One region of the Kribbella sp. NPDC050241 genome, then DNA from elsewhere that is predicted to be linked to it. Evidence: riboswitches for the same ligand, from Rfam matches in the RefSeq annotation. Region 1 holds a riboswitch; each other region holds the start of a gene.
The links. A riboswitch is a leader RNA that binds a small molecule or an ion and turns the genes downstream of it on or off. The one in region 1 is predicted to bind ZMP and ZTP.
Positions count from the first base shown of each region.

Region 2: linked by a shared signal. The riboswitch ahead of folP (dihydropteroate synthase) and the one ahead of ACIBG5_RS07510 (bifunctional 5,10-methylenetetrahydrofolate dehydrogenase/5,10-methenyltetrahydrofolate cyclohydrolase) in region 1 are both predicted to bind ZMP and ZTP.
Region 3: linked by a shared signal. The riboswitch ahead of ACIBG5_RS25555 (5-aminoimidazole-4-carboxamide ribonucleotide transformylase) and the one ahead of ACIBG5_RS07510 (bifunctional 5,10-methylenetetrahydrofolate dehydrogenase/5,10-methenyltetrahydrofolate cyclohydrolase) in region 1 are both predicted to bind ZMP and ZTP.
Region 4: linked by a shared signal. The riboswitch ahead of ACIBG5_RS04665 (glycine hydroxymethyltransferase) and the one ahead of ACIBG5_RS07510 (bifunctional 5,10-methylenetetrahydrofolate dehydrogenase/5,10-methenyltetrahydrofolate cyclohydrolase) in region 1 are both predicted to bind ZMP and ZTP.

Region 1 covers NZ_JBITJE010000001.1:1,589,252-1,594,046, reverse strand. Annotated here, with positions in the region: gene prcB (proteasome subunit beta) at 1-288, shown strand, start outside; gene prcA (proteasome subunit alpha) at 325-1,182, shown strand; gene ACIBG5_RS07525 (NUDIX hydrolase) at 1,179-1,793, shown strand; partial or broken gene ACIBG5_RS07520 (beta-N-acetylglucosaminidase domain-containing protein) at 1,801-2,811, shown strand; gene ACIBG5_RS07515 (beta-N-acetylglucosaminidase domain-containing protein) at 2,978-3,583, shown strand; ZMP/ZTP riboswitch at 3,584-3,673, shown strand; gene ACIBG5_RS07510 (bifunctional 5,10-methylenetetrahydrofolate dehydrogenase/5,10-methenyltetrahydrofolate cyclohydrolase) at 3,704-4,546, shown strand; gene ACIBG5_RS07505 (phytanoyl-CoA dioxygenase family protein) at 4,569-4,795, opposite strand, start outside.
Region 2 covers NZ_JBITJE010000005.1:364,140-368,934, reverse strand. Annotated here, with positions in the region: gene ACIBG5_RS25295 (S8 family serine peptidase) at 1-435, shown strand, start outside; gene ACIBG5_RS25290 (NUDIX hydrolase) at 493-885, opposite strand; gene folP (dihydropteroate synthase) at 864-1,685, opposite strand; ZMP/ZTP riboswitch at 1,729-1,818, opposite strand; gene ACIBG5_RS25280 (winged helix-turn-helix domain-containing protein) at 1,833-2,381, opposite strand; gene ACIBG5_RS25275 (glycosyl hydrolase family 18 protein) at 2,579-2,983, opposite strand; gene ACIBG5_RS25270 (OmpA family protein) at 3,230-4,153, shown strand; gene ACIBG5_RS25265 (hypothetical protein) at 4,346-4,795, shown strand, end outside.
Region 3 covers NZ_JBITJE010000005.1:435,287-440,081, forward strand. Annotated here, with positions in the region: gene ACIBG5_RS25550 (MMPL family transporter) at 1-794, shown strand, start outside; gene ACIBG5_RS25555 (5-aminoimidazole-4-carboxamide ribonucleotide transformylase) at 800-1,711, opposite strand; ZMP/ZTP riboswitch at 1,739-1,823, opposite strand; gene ACIBG5_RS25560 (hypothetical protein) at 1,862-2,851, shown strand; gene ilvD (dihydroxy-acid dehydratase) at 2,911-4,578, shown strand.
Region 4 covers NZ_JBITJE010000001.1:1,002,393-1,007,187, reverse strand. Annotated here, with positions in the region: gene ACIBG5_RS04670 (acyl-CoA dehydrogenase family protein) at 1-1,350, shown strand, start outside; ZMP/ZTP riboswitch at 1,377-1,458, shown strand; gene ACIBG5_RS04665 (glycine hydroxymethyltransferase) at 1,487-2,935, shown strand; gene ACIBG5_RS04660 (MFS transporter) at 2,989-4,542, opposite strand; gene ACIBG5_RS04655 (GbsR/MarR family transcriptional regulator) at 4,606-4,795, shown strand, end outside.

The DNA.
Region 1 (4,795 bases):
GGCTCGGGCTCGCTCTTCGCCCGCGGCGCGCTGAAGAAGCTGTACCGCGAGGACCTGTCCGCGACCGACTGCGTGACGGTGGTGATCCAGTCCCTGATCGACGCCGCTGACGACGACTCGGCGACCGGTGGCCCGGACATGCTGCGGCGGATCTTCCCGGTGGTCGGCGTGGTCACGGCGGACGGCTACAAACGGCTGCCCGAGGACGAGGTGGCCGCGATCGTGGACCGCGTCTGGGCCGAGCGGCACCAGCGCCCCGACGGCCCGGCCTCGGCCTCCCTCACCTGACCTGACCCCATCGACCGATAGAGGACGACACCTTCGATGAGCGTTCCGTTCTACGTCTCGCCCGAACAGCTGATGCGGGACCGGGCCGACTTCGCCCGCAAGGGCATCGCCAAGGGCCGCAGCGCGATCGCACTGCAGTACGCCGACGGCATCCTGTTCGTCGCGGAGAACCGCTCGCCCGCGCTGCACAAGGTGGCCGAGATCTACGACCGGATGGCGTTCGCCGCGGTCGGCCGGTACAACGAGTTCGAGAACCTGCGGATCGCCGGCGTCCGGCTGGCCGACATGCGTGGGTACTCCTACGACCGGCGCGACGTGACCGGCCGGGCGCTCGCCAACGCCTACGCGCAGACGCTGGGCGCGATCTTCTCCTCCGGCGGTGAGAAGCCGCTCGAGGTGGAGATCCTGGTCGCCGAGGTCGGTGCCAGCGCCGCCGACGACCAGGTCTACCGGCTCACCTACGACGGCTCGATCGCGGACGTCCGCGGGTACGCCGTGATGGGCGGGCCGGCCGAGCAGGTCGCGGAGTACGTCGGCGAGCACTTCCAGGAGGGCATCTCGCTGGCCGGGGCGCTCCGGCTGGCTGTGGATGCGCTCGGCCACGACGGCACCGAGGTCCGGCAGCTGACGTCGGACCAGATCGAGGTCGCGGTTCTGGACCGGACCCGGACCCAGGTCCGGAAGTTCAAGCGGATCTCCGTGGAGACGCTGGAGCGCATCCTGTCCGAGTCCCGCCCGGCCGAGGACGCGAAGCCCGCGGCCGACGGCAAGGCGAGCGAGGACACCCCGGCCGCGGAGGACAGCACAGCATCCTCCTCGTCCGACGACGCCCCGCCGGCGGACGACGTACCCATTGCTCCACCGGAGGAGCCGGACGACGACCGGCCGCTGTGAGCGAGCCGGAATGGCGTTCAGCCGCCGCGGACTCCGCGGCGGCTGAACTGTCTCGGCCCGGTGACCCGACGGCCTGGGAATTGGTGGGTGAGGAGCTGGGCTTCCACCGGTTCCTGACGGTGAAGTTGCGGCGGTACCGGCTGCCGGACGGGCGTGAGGTCGAGTGGGACGTGTTCGGCCCGAAGTCCGACGCTGGGATCAGCGCCGGTGTCACGGTGCTGCCGTTGACGCCGGAGGGACGGATCGTGACGATCCGGATGTTCCGGGCCGGACCCGACCGGATCGTGACGAACCTGCCAGGTGGGCTGGTCGAGCCGGGGGAGGACCCGGCGCTGGCCGGTGCGCGGGAGCTCGAGGAAGAGACCGGGTACACCTGCGAGACGCTCGACCTGGTCGGCTGGCAGTGGTCCTCGGCGTCGTCGACGTACCGGAAGTACATCGCGATCGCGCGCGGCTGCCGGCCGGACGGCAAGCAGTCACTGGACGAGACCGAGGACTGTGTGCCGGTCGAGCTCACTGTCGATGCGTTCCGTGCCGAGCTGCGCACACCAGGCGCGATGACCGGAGTCGACGCGGCCTATCTAGCGCTGGATCACGCCGGACTGCTGTAGTAGGGCAATGACGCCTGAGCCTCAGCAGACCACCCACCGCGACGACGGCTTCGACCTCGGCGACACCGTCGGGCTGGTACACGGCCCGACGACCGATGCGGACGCCGAGCGCGTCGTCCGCGAGACCCTGGCACGGGCCGGCGTACGGACGATCACCGACGGCGAGTCTGCTGTCACTGTGCGGCTCGGAGGCACGAACGCGGCTGCCGACGGGTTGCCGCTCGAGGGGTACGTCGTTGCCGTCGGCGACGACCAGGTCGTCCTGGACGGTGTCGATCAGCGCGGCACCTTCTACGCCGCGCAGACCTTCGCACAGCTTGTCCAGGGCAACCATGTGGAGGGCGTCGAGATCCGCGACTGGCCGACGATGCGGTACCGCGGCTCGATCGAAGGCTTCTACGGTACGCCGTGGTCGCACGCGGACCGGCTCGACCATCTGGACTACCTCGGCACGCACCGGATGAACACCTACGAGTACGCGCCCAAGGACGACCCGTACCACCGCGAGCAGTGGCGCGACCCGTACCCGGCCGACAAGCTGGCCGAGCGTGCGGTGCGGAACAAGGTCGACTTCACCTTCGCGCTGTCACCCGGCCTGTCGATCCGCTACACCGACGACAGCGACTTCCAGGCGCTGATCGCCAAGTTCGAGGCCCTGTACGCGCTGGGTGCGCGCGCGTTCAATGTGGCCCTGGACGACATCGAGTACGAGAAGTGGCACAGCGCCGAGGACGAGGAGAAGTACGGCGCCGGCGGTGGCGGAGCCGGGCGCGCACAGAGCGAGTTGCTGAACCGGATCCAGCGCGAGTGGGTCGCGACCAAGCCGGACCTCGCCCCCCTGCAGATGGTCCCGACCGAGTATTACAACGTCGACGAGACGCCGTACAAGCAGGCGCTGCGGGAGCAGCTGGACAGCGCGGTGGTCGTGCACTGGACCGGTATCGGCGTCGTACCGGAGACGATCACGAGCGCACAAGCGGCCGAGGCGAAGGCCGTGTTCGGGCACGACATCCTCATCTGGGACAACTACCCGGTCAACGACTACGCGGCCGCCCGGATCCTGCTCGCGGCGGAGGTCGACCCGGAGACGGTTGTTGAGAATGACCCTTTGCAGTCCGTTGCCGGCCTACAGCGGTCGCGAGCCTGGTCTGGCCGACCAGGTCGTCGGCGTGATCTCGAACCCGATGAACCAGGCCGGGGCCAGCAAGATCGCGCTCTACTCGTTCGCCGAGTTCGGCTGGAACCCGGCGACGTACGACGAGCAGGCCTCGTGGCACCGCGCGCTCGCCGAGCGGGCCGGGGGAGACGCCGAGACGATCGCTGCGCTGGAGGTCTTCGCCGACCTCACCACCTATGACGGCCGGCTGCACCTGGTGAACGCGCCGGTCCTCGCCGCGCAGACCGCCGCGTTCTGGAAGACCTGGAAGACGGGCGACCTGGCCGGGGCCATCGCGCAGCTCGAGCCGTACCTCGAGGCGATCGAGAACGCTCCGGCCCGGATCCGCGCCGGGGTGTCCGACCCGTCGTTCGCCGACGAGGCCGGAGCCTGGCTCGATGCGACCTTCCTCTGGGCGCAAGCACTCCGCGAGTCCCTCCGGCACCTCGAAGCAGTGGCCGAAGGCAACAGCTCGGACGCCGCCACGACCCGGGACCAGATCGACCACCTGGTCACCCAGGCCAAGACGATCCGCGACACCCGCCTGCCACACTCCAAGACCCATCCCCAACTCGGTGACCCTGTCATCGAGACCTTCCTGACCGAGGCGACGGAGGGTGGCCGGGTATCCTGAGCGGTGGACCGCGACTGGCGCTGAGGTGGACGACCACCGGGGAACGGTCCGCCGGAGGATCCGGCCGAGCCGCGCGCCTGGGCACTTGACCTGTTGTCGACGCCCAAGGGAGCGCGCGCTATGACTGCCACTTTGATGACCGGTACCGACGTTGCCGCCGAGATCGTGGCGAAGACGGCCGACCGGGCCCGTGCACTGCAGGAGCGGACCGGGGTCCAGCCGTGCCTGGCCACCGTGCTGGTCGGTGACGATCCCGCGTCGGCGACGTACGTGCGGATGAAGCAGAACCGGTCGAAGAAGGCCGGCATCGGGTCGCGGAGCGTGGTACTGCCCGCGGAGACGACGACCGAGGAGCTGGTCGCTGAGCTGACCAAGCTGTCCCAGGACGCGGCGGTGCACGGGATCCTGCTGCAGCACCCGGTGCCTGCGCAGATCGATGAGCGGGCCGCGTTCGAGGCGATCGACCCGGCCAAGGACGTCGACGGCGTGACCACGCGGTCGTTCGGTGCGATGGCGTTCGGTGAACCAGGCTTCCGGTCCGCGACGCCCGGCGGGATCATGCGCCTGCTCGAGGCGTACGACGTGCCGATCGCCGGGGCGCACGCGGTCGTGATCGGCCGCAGCCCGATTCTCGGCAAGCCGGCCGGGATGTTGCTGCTGGCATCGAACGCGACCGTCACCTACACGCACTCCCGAACCACCGACCTGCCCGCGATCGTCCGGACCGCGGACATCGTGGTGGCCGCGGTCGGCCGGCCGAACTTCGTCCAGGGCGACTGGCTCAAGCCCGGCGCGGTCGTCGTCGACGCCGGCTACAACGAGGGCAACGTCGGGGACGTCGACTTCGCCGCCGCGGCCGAGGTCGCGAGCCTGATCACACCGGTCCCCGGCGGGGTCGGTCCGATGACGATCGCCCTGCTCCTGGAGCAGGCCGTCGACGCCGCCGAGGCGCAGACCCGCTAGGGCACGGCTCTAGCGACGTGTCCTAGCGGTCGCAGCCGCCGTCCTTGTCGGCGCGGGAATGCGGGCGCGCGATGTCGTCGATGCCCTTGTAGGCGTACGGGTCGGTCCCGGCTACCATCACGATGTCGCGGTAGTCGTGCTTGCCGACATGGACGCCGGCCGGCACGGAATGCCACGGGAGCAGCGACTCCGCGCTCATGTAGTGGTTGGCGAGGGCCCGGCGGAGTCCGCGCCGCGTGGTGTTCGGCA
Region 2 (4,795 bases), on a different contig from region 1:
ACCGAGGCGCAGCTGGCTCCCGGCCAGTCGACCACCGTCAAGGTCACGCTCGACGCGAACGTCGACCAGCCCGGCACGTACAGCGGGCAGGTCACGATCGGCGAGAACACCCCCTACTCCGTTCCCGCGGTGGACGTGACGATGAACGTCACCCCGCCGACGACCTGGAGCAAGCTGCAGGGCACCGTCACGGGCGTCAGCTCGTCCGGGGCCAGCGCGCCGCTCCCGGGGGCGATCGTGGAGGTGGACTCGTGGGCGCAGTCCTACACCTTCATCACCGACAAGGACGGCAACTACGCCTACTGGCTGGACCGTCGCAACAACCCGCTCACGCTGATCGCCGCGAAGGACGGCTACAAGCCCCAGACCCGAACCGCCCGGCTCCTCGCCGGTGAACCGATCACCGAGGACTTCGCCCTGAAGTCCATCAAGTAGCAGTGACGTAGTCGGAGCCGGCCCCACTCGGATCTTCCGGGTGGGGCCGGTCCCTTTTCACAACCGCGGGAAGACCTCCCCGAAGAACTCCCGGTCGCCCGCGAAGATCGGCTGCAACGCGAGGAACTGTGCGGGAGTGACCCAGCGGGTCTCGCCCACCTCTCGCGGATCCGCCGTCACCTCGCCGGGTGATGCCGCCGCGGTCCACCAGTGGAGCAGGTAGTCGCCTCCGGCGGTGGTCGACTCCCAGACCTTGGCGAGTGGGGTGACTGCCAGGCCGACCTCCTCCCGGACCTCGCGGACGAGGGCTTGCTGCTGGCTCTCGCCGGGTTCGAGGGTCCCGCTGAGAGGCGCCCAGTATCCGGGCATGCGCGCCTCCGGGCCCCGGCGGATGACGAGTACTCGGTCGGCTTGTCGCAGTACGGCGACTATCGCTTCGTGCTGAGGCATTCGGCGCCATTCGTCAGAGTGGTGTGGACGATGAGTGCGGTGGAGAGGGCGGCCGGGTCGTGGGTACGGATGTAGTCCGCGCCCTGGGTGGTGGCGTGGAGCTCGGCGGCGAGGGTGCCGGGGCCGATGTCGGACAGCGCCGTGTTCGTGAGCGTGCGCAGGAAGGACTTGCGGGACGGGGAGACGAGGACGGGGAGGTTGTAGCGGCTCTTGAGGCGGCTGAGGTTGGCCAGGACGGTGAGCGACGGTTCCGGAGTACTGCCCAGGAAGTAGCCGAGGCCGGGGTCCAGGATCAGGCGGTCGCGGGTGATGCCGGCTGACTCGAGGGCGGTGACGCGGGCGTCGAAGAATCGCTCGATGGCCGGCCAGATCGTCTGTGGCTCGGTACGAACCCTGGTGGCCGGACCGAGGTGCTGGACCGAGTGCATCACCACCAGCCGGCAGGTCAGGGCGGCCAGTTCGTCGTACCGATGTGGGTCCGGGAAGCCTTGGATGTCGTTCAGGTACGTCGCTCCGTGCTCGGCGGCGTACCGCTGCGTCGCCGGATGGTAGGAGTCGACGGCCAGCGGTAGGTCGCCCAGCGCATCCAGCACTGGAGCCAGCCGGGCGATCTCCTGCTCGGGCGTCACCTTGGCGGCATCCGGGTGGCTGGACGCCGGGCCGAGTTCGATGATGTCGGCGCCACCGGAGTGCAACCGGCGCGCATGGGCGATCGCGTTGTCCGCCGCAAGGTAGCGACCGTCGTCGGAGAACGAGTCCTCGGTGATGTTGACGATGCCGACCAGCAACGGTCGATTCATGACCCGATTCATGACCCGATTCATGACATGGCCTCCCGGTCGATCCAGAAGCCCAGGCGCTCGGCGTACGTCATCCAGACGAGATCGCTCCCCGGTGGTTCGCCCACCTCATGCGCCAGTCACGACCCGGCGCAAACGCTACCTCAGTTACGCCGTCGGGAGCAGGTGGAAGCCGACGCCGCGGACCGCGTGGATGGTGACGGTGGCGCCGAGGTTGGCGAGCTTCTGGCGGAGCCGCTTCACCACGGAGTGGATGTGCGAGCCGTGGCCAAGGTGCTCGTTGCCCCAGACGGCGTGGTGCAGGTGCTGGTACGTCCAGACCCGGCCGGGCTCCTCCACCAGGCAGTGCAGGAAGTCGTGCTCGAGCCGGGTCAGGGGAACCTCGCGGTCCTTCCACCGCACCACCCGGCGATCGACGTCCAGGTACAGCTCCTCCTCCAGCACCGGCTCGGGTTCAGGGGTGGGCACTGCCATGATCTGGGCATGCTGCTCGGCAATGGGCAGCACGGTCGGGGTCAGCACGACCGGTCCGGCCGACGACGTCACCCCGGTCAGCGCGAGGAACGTACGAGCCTGCTCGGCACTCGATACCAGCAACAACGCGTCCGCCCCACCCAGCAACCGTGCGAGCTGCACCCGCTCGGCCGTGGACGTGGCCACACCGATGATCAACGACGAATCCGACGGCCTCTCCATGCGCGCCCCTCCCCTGTCGACCCCGACCCGCACTAAGTACGGTTTACGGCGGGAAGTAAGTCAAGGGATTCCCTGCGCGGGGGCCTGGCACAAATGCGAACTGTCCAAGACAGGACAGGACCACTGGACCCGGAGAACCGCCGGCCGGCCCAGGACGGTGGGCGCGGCCGGCGGTCCGGTCGGCGGTTCAGGTGGTGTCAGCCGATCGACTTCACCGCGGTGATCAGCGTCCCGTCGGAGGTGTCACCGGACAGCTCCCAGAAGAAGGCACCGCCCAGTCCCTGGGTGTTCGCGTACGACATCTTGCCGCGGATCATGTCGGGGGTGTCGTACCCCCACCACTGCCCGTTGCAGAACGCGTACGCCGTACCGCCGACGGTCCCGGTCGACGGACACCGGGTCGAGATCAGCTTGTAGTCCTCGATCCCGGCCTCGTACTTGCCCGGCGCCGCACCGGTAGCGGCGCCACCCGGAGCAGCCTGCGTGACGCCGGTCCATCCGCGGCCGTAGAACCCGACGCCGAGCAGCAGCTTCGACGCAGGGATGCCCTTCGCCTTCAGCTTCTGGATCGCCGCGTCGCTGTAGAAGCCGGGAGTCGGAATCCCGGAGTACGACGTGAGCGGCGCGCGGTGGCGACCAGCAATCGGATTCGCATGTCGTTACCTCCTGGGAGCGGTGAGGGAACTGTCCGCACCCTACCGAGTACTCCAGGTTAAGAAAAGAAGACATTCGAATAAAAATGGTCTCGTGATCATCGCGACGCTCCCGTCGGTGCTGTGCAGTCGGGGCGCCAAGCGGAGTAATGTCCACGCGCACGGTCACTCTTGACCGCACCCGACGGAGGAACAGTGCCCGGATTCGTTCGGCGGCCGGTCGTCGTCTGGCTGCTGGCAGCACTCGCCGTACCTGTGCTGCTGACCGCTGTGCTGATTCCGTCGATCGCGGACACCGAGGATGACCAATCCGCACCAGCCGCACAGACCTCCAGCAGTACGCCGTCCCCCACCGAGGCACGCACCGAATCGTCGATGCCGCCGTTCGAGGTGGGCCGGACGGACAGCTCGATCCGGGTCCGCACCGTGGTCAAGGACCAGGCGGTCAAGGACGCGATCGCCACCGACGTCGACCAGGTGCTCGGCCCGGACCGCGCGTTCGACAACCGGATCACGGTCGACGCCGCGACCGGCCTGGCCGACGCCGCCGTACTCTCCTCGCTCCTGCACGCACTCGCGATCGGGACCGGCGACGCGTCGGTCCGGTACGACGGGACCACGGTGACGCTGACGGGTGAGGTGCCGGAGCAGGCGACCAAGGCCACCGTGGCCCGCGCCGCGGCGAAGGCGGTCCCCGGCGCGGTGATCGCGGACCAGATGGAGGTCCCGGCGCAGAAGCCGGAAGTCAGTGAGCCGTGCCGGACCTTCCAGAGCCGGCTGTCGGAGTTCACCCGGCAGCACACGATCATCTTTCTGTCCGGGACGTCGATCGTGAACAACGCCTCGAAGTCCTCGGTCGTGCGGGCCGCGACGCTACTCAAGTCGTGTCCGACGGTGCGCGTCGAGTTGGCCGGCCACACCGACAACCTCGGTTCCGCGGCGTCCAGCCTGCCGCTGTCCGAACAGCGGGCCGCCGCCGTGAAGCGCGAACTTGTCCGGCTGGGCGTCGCCGCCGACCGGATGCTCGCCAACGGATACGGCGAATCCTTCCCGGTCGCGAGCAACGGCACCGCCGCCGGCCGGATCGCGAACCGCCGCGTACAGATCCGCGTGCTCTAGCGATCGGCCGCTGGTGCTGTCCGCGGGCTGTATCCGCTACCGTCGTCGGGATCCGTGGTCCGTAGATTCTCTAGGGGACTCCATGAGTTGGCTGATCGCACAGGTCTGGATCTTGCTGCTGGTCTCGTTCGTGCTCGGCAGCGCGGCGGCCTGGCTGGTGTACCGCCTCCGACCGTCGAAAGGCGCGCACTGATGAGCTCGCTGCTGCGGAACAACTGGCTGTGGTCACTGCTGGCGTTCGTGCTCGGCGCGGCGATCACCTGGGTCCTGCTCGACCGGCGCGTACCCGCCGGTCTCCCTCGGCCGGCGCCCGTCGCGGAAGAACCGGTCGAGGAGAAGGAAGCGGTCCTGGTCGGGGCCGGTGTCGCCGAGGCCGAGCACCCGGCCGCGCCCGAGCCGGTGTTCTCCCGGTTGATGGCACCAGGCCGGCCCGAAGAGCTGACGCTCTTCGACGCAGATCCCGACGCAGATCCCGACACAGACGCGACCGAGGCGCAGGTGCACGACGACGTACCGCCGGGACGGTACGGTGTGGGCTCGGCCGATGCGGTACCGCACCAGGGTCCGCCGGACGGGTTCACCATCAAGGGCAAAGCCCAGTCGATGCTGTTCCACACCCCTGAGTCGCCGTACTACGGCCGG
Region 3 (4,795 bases), on a different contig from region 1:
TCATCAACGTCATCCCGACCACGTCGCCGTCCGCGGCGGAGACCGAGGACCTGGTCAACCGGATCCGGGACGACGTACTCGCGGGGCAGAAAGAGCCCACCTTCGTCGTCGGCACCACTGCCGGGTACGTCGACTTCACCGAGAAGGTGTCCGGGCGGATGCTGTGGCTGATCGGGGCTGTGGTGCTGCTGGCGTTCCTGCTGCTCACGGTCGCGTTCCGATCGCTCCTGATCGGGATCAAGGCCGCGATCCTCAACCTGCTGTCGGTCGGAGCGGCGTACGGCGTGATCGTCGCGGTGTTCCAGTGGGGTTGGGGATCCTCGTTGGTCGGGATCGACGAGAAGGTGCCGATCCCGTCGTTCGTGCCGATGCTGATGTTCGCGATCGTGTTCGGGTTGTCGATGGACTACGAAGTCTTCCTGCTGTCCCGGGTGCACGAGGCGTGGATCGCGACCAAGGACAGCCATCGCGCCGTGGCGATCGGGATCGGCGCGACGGCCCGGGTCATCACCACGGCGGCCGCGATCATGATCGTGGTCTTCCTCAGCTTCGTCCTCGACGACGACCCGACGGTCAAGATGCTCGCGGTCGGCATGGCAGTCGCCGTACTGATCGACGCCAGCATCGTCCGGATGGTCCTGGTGCCGTCCGTCATGACGCTCCTCGGCGACCGCGCCTGGTGGCTCCCACGCTGGCTCGACCGCATCGTCCCCGACATCCAACTGGAAGGCGGCCCACCGGCCCCACCCCCACCAACCCCCCAAGAAACCCCCAAGGTCGAACCCGTCGCCTGACCTCCTCAATGGCGGAAGAGGCGTACGCCGGTTCGTGACAGCGTGATTCCGCGGGCAGCGCACGCCTCGGCGACCTCGTCGGAGCGGATCGAGCCGCCGGGTTCGGCGATGTGGGCTACGCCGTGGCGGTGGGCTTCGTCGATGTTGTCGACGAAGGGGATGGCGCCGTCGGAGACCATCGCGACGCCGGTCAGCGGCTCTGACGAGCGGCGGGACCACCACTCGTCTGCTTTCTCGCCGGCCAGGCGGACGCAGTCGACTCGTGACTGCTGGCCGGCGCCGATGCCGATCGTCGTACCGTCCTTCACCATCGCGACCGTGTTCGACTGCGTGTACCGCGCCACGATCATCCCGAGCAACAAGTCCCGGGCCGCTGCATCCGGCACGCCCGGATCCAGCAGCTCACGAGTCAACGGCAGGTCGTCCCGCTGCTGCGTCAGCCGTAGCCCGTACACCTCGCGCACCTCGTGCTCCGGAGGCTCGAAGGACGCATCGGCTTCGAGGACGAGAAAGGTCCCGCGCTTCTTCCCGGCCAACACTCCGACGACGCCTTCGTCGTACCCAGGCGCAATGATCCCGTCGCTCACGACCCGCTTGAGCACACCCGCAAGCTCGGCATCGACCGGATGCGAGACCGCAACGAAATCGCCGTACGACGACTTCGGATCGGCATCACGGGCGCGCACATACGCGGCACTCACCGAATCCGCCAGCGCAGCACCGGCAGGGGAGACGTGCTTGTACGACGCCGCCGCGACCACCCCGAACGCCCCAGCCGCCTCCCGTACGAGCTGCCAACCGGTGAGCGCATCCAAGACATTGATGTACGACGGACTCCCGCTGACGACTGTGAACGGCGCCCGACCGGACACCGGGGTCATCGTGGCGGACTGGTGTGGGTTCATTCCATAACGCATCCAGCGACCTCCGAGATCGAAACACATCGGAGGCGCCCAGGCGGACGACGCCTTGCTTACCGGCCGACCGCTCCCCGGTGGTACTCCACCCTCGCCAGTCGCGATCGTTCGGCAGTCTATTCGAGCAACCCGCACACGTACGATCCGAGCATGGGGATCTTCTCTCGCAAGGCGGTGGATGTCTCCAGGCTTCGGCTTGATCAGGCGTGGGCCGATCCCGAGCTCGATCGAGCGTACGCCGCTGTGCGTGCGGGGGATCTGTCGACGGGGATGGCGTTGCTGAAGGCGACGCCGGTGAATACCGGGCTGCGGTCGGTGCGAGTGGTGGGGCTGGGGCAGGCGGCGGTCGGGCACAGCGAGCAGTTGGAATTGCGGCTGGAGGCGTTGCCCGGGGATCCGGATCTGCTGCTGTGGCTTGGGCAGACGTTGGTGTTCGAGGCCTGGGAAGTGCGGAGCGGGAGTCTCGCGAAGTACGTCTCCGAGCAGCAGTTCGCGTCCTTCCACGACGTCCTCGGGACCGCGGGCGCAGTACTGAATCATGCGATCGATGCGGCGCCCGACGATGCGGCCCCGTGGGAGGTGCTGCAGTGGGTGACGGTTGGACTGCAGTCGTCGATGGAGGTGAAGGACAAGGTCTTTCGGTCCGCGGTGGAGCGGCATCCCGACAGCTACGCCGCGCACAGCGGACGGGTGCAGGTGCTGGCCCCGAAGTGGTCGGGCCTGGAGCTCGCCGAGCTCGTGCACTTCGGTCATCAGGTGGTGGCGAACGCACAGCCGGGTAGCGCCCTGAGTGCCGTCGCCGCACAGGTGATCAACGAGGTGTGGGTCGACGTACTCGGCGACAGCGAGCTCTCCCGGCTGCAGCGCGGCGCCCGCCTGACGCACGAGGTCTCGAACCGGCGGGAGGAACTGCTGGCCGCGCGGGACAAATGGTGGACCCCCGGACGCGAGCAACAGCCGGAGGACATCTCCGCCCACGGTGCGATGTCGTTCGCATTGAAGGCAGTCGGTGCGAAGGCAGCGGCAATGGAGCACGCCGCCCTGACCACAGGCCGGATCGAGAGCCTGCCCTGGGGCTACACCAACGCCCCCGACGCCCTCACCGCCTTCGCCACCGCGGTGGCACACCAGATGTCCTGAGACCCGGCGCGGTCGGACGAGGGCAGCGTTGTTGATTTACGAGGAATAGAGTGACCGGCATGGTCGATGTGAAGCCACGGAGCCGGACGGTGACCGACGGGCTGGAGGCGACCGCATCGCGCGGGATGCTTCGCGCGGTCGGGATGGGTGACGACGACTGGGCCAAGCCACAGGTCGGAGTCGCGTCGAGCTGGAATGAGATCACCCCGTGCAACCTGTCCCTGGACCGGCTCGCGAAGGCGGTCAAGGAGGGCGTGCACGCGGCCGGCGGCTATCCGCTGGAGTTCGGCACGATCAGCGTGTCCGACGGCATCTCGATGGGCCACGTCGGCATGCACTACTCGCTCGTCAGCCGCGAGATCATCGCCGACTCGGTCGAGACCGTGATGGAGGCCGAGCGGCTGGACGGCTCGGTGCTGTTGGCCGGCTGCGACAAGTCGCTGCCCGGCATGCTGATGGCCGCGGCCCGGCTCGACCTGGCCTCGGTCTTCCTGTACGCCGGTTCGATCATGCCCGGCAGGCTCGGCGACAAGGACGTCACGATCATCGACGCGTTCGAGGCGGTCGGTGCCTGCCTGCGTGGCCTGATCACGCAGGACGAGGTGGACGCGGTCGAGCGCGCTATCTGCCCGGGCGAAGGCGCCTGTGGCGGCATGTACACCGCGAACACCATGGCCGCCTCCGCCGAAGCGCTCGGTATGTCGCTCCCCGGCTCGGCCGCACCGCCCGCGGTCGACCGACGTCGCGACGGCTACGCGCGTAAGTCCGGCGAAGCCGTGGTCGGCCTTCTGCAGAAGGGGATCACGGCCCGCCAGATCCTCACCAAGGAAGCGTTCGAGAACGCGATCGCCGTCGTGATGGCGCTCGGCGGCTCCACGAACGCCGTACTGCATCTGCTCGCGATCGCGCGCGAGGCCGACGTCGACCTGACCCTGGCGGACTTCAACCGGATCGGCGACCGGGTCCCGCATCTCGGCGACCTCAAGCCGTTCGGGCGCTACGTGATGACCGACGTGGACCGCGTCGGCGGCATCCCGGTCGTCATGCGTTCGCTCCTCGATGCCGGCCTGCTGCACGGCGACTGCCTCACCGTTACCGGCAAGACGATGGCTGAGAACCTCGCCGACATCGCCCCGCCGGACGTCGACGGCACGATCATCCGCGCGCTGGACAAGCCGATCCACGGCACCGGCGGCATCACGATCCTGCACGGCTCGCTCGCGCCCGAGGGCGCGGTGGTGAAAAGCGCCGGCTTCGACTCCGACGTCTTCGAAGGTACGGCGCGAGTCTTCGACGGGGAGCGCCCGGCCATGGACGCGGTCGCCGGACTCAACCCCGGCGACGTCGTGGTGATCCGCTACGAAGGCCCGAAGGGTGGCCCTGGGATGCGCGAGATGCTCGCGGTCACCGGTGCGATCAAGGGCGCGGGTCTCGGCAAAGAGGTCCTGCTGCTCACCGACGGCCGTTTCTCCGGCGGTACGACGGGGCTCTGCGTGGGCCATGTCGCGCCGGAGGCCGTCGACGGCGGCCCGATCGCGTTCGTCCGTGACGGCGACCGGATCACCCTCGACGTCAAGAACCGCACGCTCGACCTGCACATCAGCCCGGAGGAACTCGAACGCCGCAAGGTTGGCTGGACCCCGAAGACCCCGGCGATCACCAAGGGCGTGCTCGGCAAGTACACCCGCCTGGTCCGCTCCGCGTCCGAAGGGGCTGTCTGCATCTAAGACAGTCATCTCACGATATGAGAGAACGCCGAGCCGAACTTGACCCGATCGCATTCCGTCGGCGACTGTTGCCTACATGCGATCGATTCTCCTCGTACTTGTGCGGCGCGCCGACTGACGCGACCACTGAGTCGAGCGCGCCCCTTCAGCCAACCGGCGGAAGGGGTTTTTTGTTGCCAATGCGACTATCTGCGACCCAGATATCGCGAAGCAGCAG
Region 4 (4,795 bases), 590 kb from region 1:
CGCGCCGTCGGCTTCGGGCTGCAGGCCGCGCCGTGGACGAGCGACCGGCCCTCCCCGCACCTGACCCGCGCGGCCGGCTTCTACGTCTGGTCCCAGGTCGAGCCCGGCCACGGCTGCCCGATCTCGATGACGTACGCCGCCGTCCCCGCCCTCAGGGCGGACGAACGGCTCGCCAAGGAGTGGGTCCCGCAGCTGGCTTCGCGCCAGTACGACGTACGCCGGTTGCCTGCGGCCACCAAGAGCGGCGTCCTCGCGGGGATGGGGATGACCGAGAAGCAGGGCGGCTCGGACGTCCGGGCGAACCTGACCACCGCGACGCCGGCCGGTGACGACGGTGAATACCAGCTGAACGGGCACAAGTGGTTCTGCTCGGCGCCACAGGTCGACGTCTTCCTGGTACTGGCGCAGGCGCCGGACGGACTGAGCTGCTTCGTCGTCCCGCGCGTGCTTGCCGACGGCAACCGGAACGCGTTTGCCCTGCAGCGGCTGAAGGACAAGCTCGGGAACCGGTCGAACGCGTCCAGCGAGGTCGAGTTCCACGGCACGGTCGGCTACCGCCTCGGCGACGAGGGCGCCGGGGTCCGCACGATCATCGAGATGGTGGCCGCGACCCGGCTGGACTGCGTCCTCGGCTCGGCCGCTCTCCAACGGCGCGCGCTGGTCGAGGCGCTCTGGCACACCCGCCATCGTTCGGCGTTCGGTGATCTGCTCGCCGACAAGCCCGCGATGCAGAACGTGCTGGCCGACCTGGCGCTCGAGAGTGAGGCTGCGACAGCGCTCGCGATGCGGCTTGCGGCGGCGGTTGATGCGTCGACCAACGGCAACGAGCAGGAGGCCGCGTTCCGGCGGATCGGGCTGCCGCTGGCGAAGTTCTGGGTGAGTAAGCGGACGCCGTTCATGGCCGCCGAGGCCCTGGAGTGTCTCGGCGGGAACGGGTTCGTCGAGGAGTCCGGGATGCCTCTGCTGTTCCGGGAGTCCCCGCTGAACTCGATCTGGGAAGGGTCGGGGAACGTGAACGCACTCGACGTACTGCGAGCCCTCAGACGGCCCGAGTCGCTCGAGGCTTGGCTGCTGGAGGTCGGCGCGGCGCGGGGTGCGGACGAACGCCTGGACACCGCGGTCAACGACGTACTGCAAGCGCTTGCTGACGTCGAGGGCGCCGAGGCGGGCGCCCGCCGGTTGGCGGCGCGGATGGCGCTCTGCCTTCAGGCGTCCCTGCTCGTCCGGCACTCCACACCCGCGGTCGCGGACGCCTTCGTCGCGTCCCGACTGGCGAACGACTGGGGCGGCGTCTTCGGCACCCTCCCGCGGACCACGCCGTTCGGCCTGATCACCGACCGCAGCCTCTGACTCTGAGCCGCGGCAGCACGATAGGGTGGCCGCGTCGCGACTGGCGCGCTGAGGTGGAGAACCACCGGGGAGCGAAGACTGTCGGCACCGTGCGCCTGGGTGCCCACGACCCACTGCAACCGCAGGAGAGACAACGATGACTCAACCCTTCGACGCCGCCGCCGCGTCGGCCGCGTACAACAACGCGCTCCAGGTGATCGCCGCGGTGGAACCCACCGTCGCCGGCGCGATCAAGGCCGAACTGGCCGACCAGCGTTCCTCGCTGAAGCTGATCGCGAGCGAGAACTACGCCTCCCCCGCCACCTTGCTGACGATGGGCAACTGGCTCTCGGACAAGTACGCCGAGGGCACCATCGGGCACCGTTTCTACGCGGGCTGCCAGAACATCGACACCGTCGAGCAGGCCGCGGCCGACCACGCCACGGCGCTGTTCAACGCCCCGCATGCCTACGTCCAGCCGCACTCCGGCATCGACGCGAACCTGGTCGCCTTCTGGGCGATCCTGGCCCAGCGGATCGAGTCCCCGGCGCTGGCCGAGGCGGGCGCGAAGCACGTCAACGACCTGTCCGAGGAGGACTGGTCCAAGCTCCGCCGGGCGTTCGGTGACCAGAAGATGCTCGGTATGTCGCTGGACGCCGGCGGTCACCTGACCCACGGCTTCCGGCCGAACATCTCCGGCAAGATGTTCCACCAGAGCTCCTACGGCACCGATCCGGAGACCGGGCTGCTCGACTACGACGAGGTCGCCCGCAAGGCGCGGGAGTTCAAGCCGCTGATCCTGATCGCCGGCTACTCGGCGTACCCGCGGAAGGTGAACTTCGCGACGATGCGCGAGATCGCCGACGAGGTCGGCGCGACGCTGATGGTCGACATGGCGCACTTCGCCGGCCTGGTCGCGGGCAAGGTCTTCACCGACGACTTCGACCCGATCCCGCATGCGCACGTCACCACGACGACCACGCACAAGTCGCTGCGCGGCCCGCGCGGCGGCATGGTGCTGTGCCAGCCGGAGTACGCCGACGCCGTCGACCGCGGCTGCCCGATGGTTCTGGGTGGTCCGCTCGGCCAGACGATGGCGGCGAAGGCGGTCGCGCTGGCGGAGGCCCGGCAGCCGTCGTTCCAGGAGTACGCGCAGGCCGTCGCAGACAACGCGGTCGTGCTCGCGGAGGGCCTGATGAAGCGTGGCGTCAAGCTCGTCACCGATGGCACCGAGAACCACCTGGCTCTGCTCGACGTCTCGTCGTACGGGATCACCGGGCGGCAGGCCGAGTCGGCGCTGCTCGACGCGGGGATCGTGACGAATCGGAACGCCGTACCGCGCGACCCGAACGGCGCCTGGTACACCTCAGGCGTCCGGATCGGTACGCCGGCACTGACCACGCGCGGCTTCGGGGCCGACGAGTTCGACCGGGTCGCCGAGTTGATGGTCGACGTGCTGTCTTCGACGACGCCGACGACAACGGCCGCCGGTGCACCGTCCAAGGCGAAGTACGTGCTGGCCGACGGCGTTGCCGACAAGGTCAAGGCCGCCTCGGCCGAGATGCTCGACAAGCACCCGCTGTACCCGGGCCTCGAGCTCAACTGACGTCATCGCGCGGCGCCTGCTCTCCCCTCGGGAGCAGGCGCCGCGCTGCTCTGTCAGGCGTCCTGCTTGATCCCCATCAGCGCCTCCTGCGAGGCCTTGGTGGCCTGCTTCGGCATCAGTACGGCGGCCAGTACGGCGCCCACGACCGCGATGCCGGCCGAGACCCACATGGTCGTGTTGAGGCTGGTCATGAACGCGTCGCGTACGTCGCCGAGCAGGTCCGCAGACCCGACCTTGGTCGCGACTGAGAGCCCGCCACCCAGCCCCTTCTCGACCGCGTCAGCCGCCTGTGCCGGCAGTCCGGTCGTGTCCACGTTGTGCCGGTAGACCGAGTTCAGCACCGTGCCGAGGACAGCTACACCGACGGTGCCGCCAACCTGCCGGAACGCCTGCAGTAGAGCGGATCCGGTGCCGGCCCGCTCCGGGTCGAGCACACCCAGCGCCGCGTTCATTGCCTGCGGCATCGAACAGCCGAGGCCGAACCCGACCACCACGAACCAGATCGCGGTGTAGCCGTAGCCGGTGCCGAGATCGGTGAAGGCTCCGAGCAGGAACCCGGCGGCCATCACCAGGAACCCGGCCATCACCACCAGCCGGGTGCCGACCTTCGCCTCAACCGGCTCGGCCAGCTTCGCCCCGACCGTCATTCCACCGATGAACGGCAGCAGCTTGAGACCGGTGTGCAGCGCGTCGGACCCGTTGATGCCCTGGAAGTACTGCGGCATCGTGAAGAGCAACCCGAAGATCGCGAACACCGAGACGGTGAGCAGCACCGCCCCACCGGTGAACACCTTCTCGCCGAACAGCCGCAGCTCGATCAGCGGGTCGGAGTTCCGCCGCTGCCAGAGCAGGAAGACAGCAAGGAGTACGACGGCCAGCGCCAGGAAGAGCACCGTGGTGCCGTCGGTCCACGAGGTCTCCCCCGCCTTGGTCACGCCGTACACGAGCGAGGCCAGGCCGGTGCTGGAGAGCAGGATGCCGAGCCAGTCGATCGCCGGCCGGCGCGAGCTGCGGGTCTCCGGGACCAGCAGGCTGACAGCGATCGCGGCGATCAGCGCGATCGGCACGTTCAGGTAGAAGATCCACTGCCAGCCGGCGTGGTCCAGCAGCAGGCCGCCGACGATCGGGCCGACCGGCATACCGATGCTGTTCGCCACGACGAAGAAGCCGATCGCCTTCTTGCGCTCGACCTCGGTGGGGAACAGCACGGTGATCAAGGACAGCGCGACCGGCACGATCATCGCGGCGCCGACGCCGAGGAACGCCCTGGCGCCGATCAGCTGGCCGGCCGAGTCGGACAGCGCACAGGCGAGCGACGCTGCGCCGAACAGTGTCAGCGCGATCGCGATGATCTTGCGGCGCCCGAAGCGGTCGCCGAGCAGTCCGGCCGGCAACAGCAGCGCGGCGAGAACCAGGTTGTAGCTGTTCGCCATCCACTGCAGCTGACTGGTCGACGCGTCGAGGTCGGCGGCCAGGGTCGGCAGCGCGACGTTCAGCACGGTCGTGTCGAGGCCGAGCACGAGCACGGCCAGGCAGAGTGCGAAGAGGACTCCGAAGCGGCGGGCGCCGGTGAGCGTCGGCCCTTCGGCAACGGAGGAGGTGGTCATGTCGAGCAAATTATCAGATATTTGTGATAGTTGCGATAGATCAAATTACTGTAGTCTTCAACCATGGCGCCCGAACCCACTCCCGAAGAGGTCAGCCAATTCGTCGAGCGCTTCGCCGGCATCCTGGCGAACAGTGGCGTCCCGACCATGTCGGCCCGGGTGATGGGACGGATGCTGGTCAGCCCGACCGGGACGATGACGGCCGCCGAGCTGGCCGAATCGCTGAAGATCAGCCAGCCCGCGGTGTCCGGCG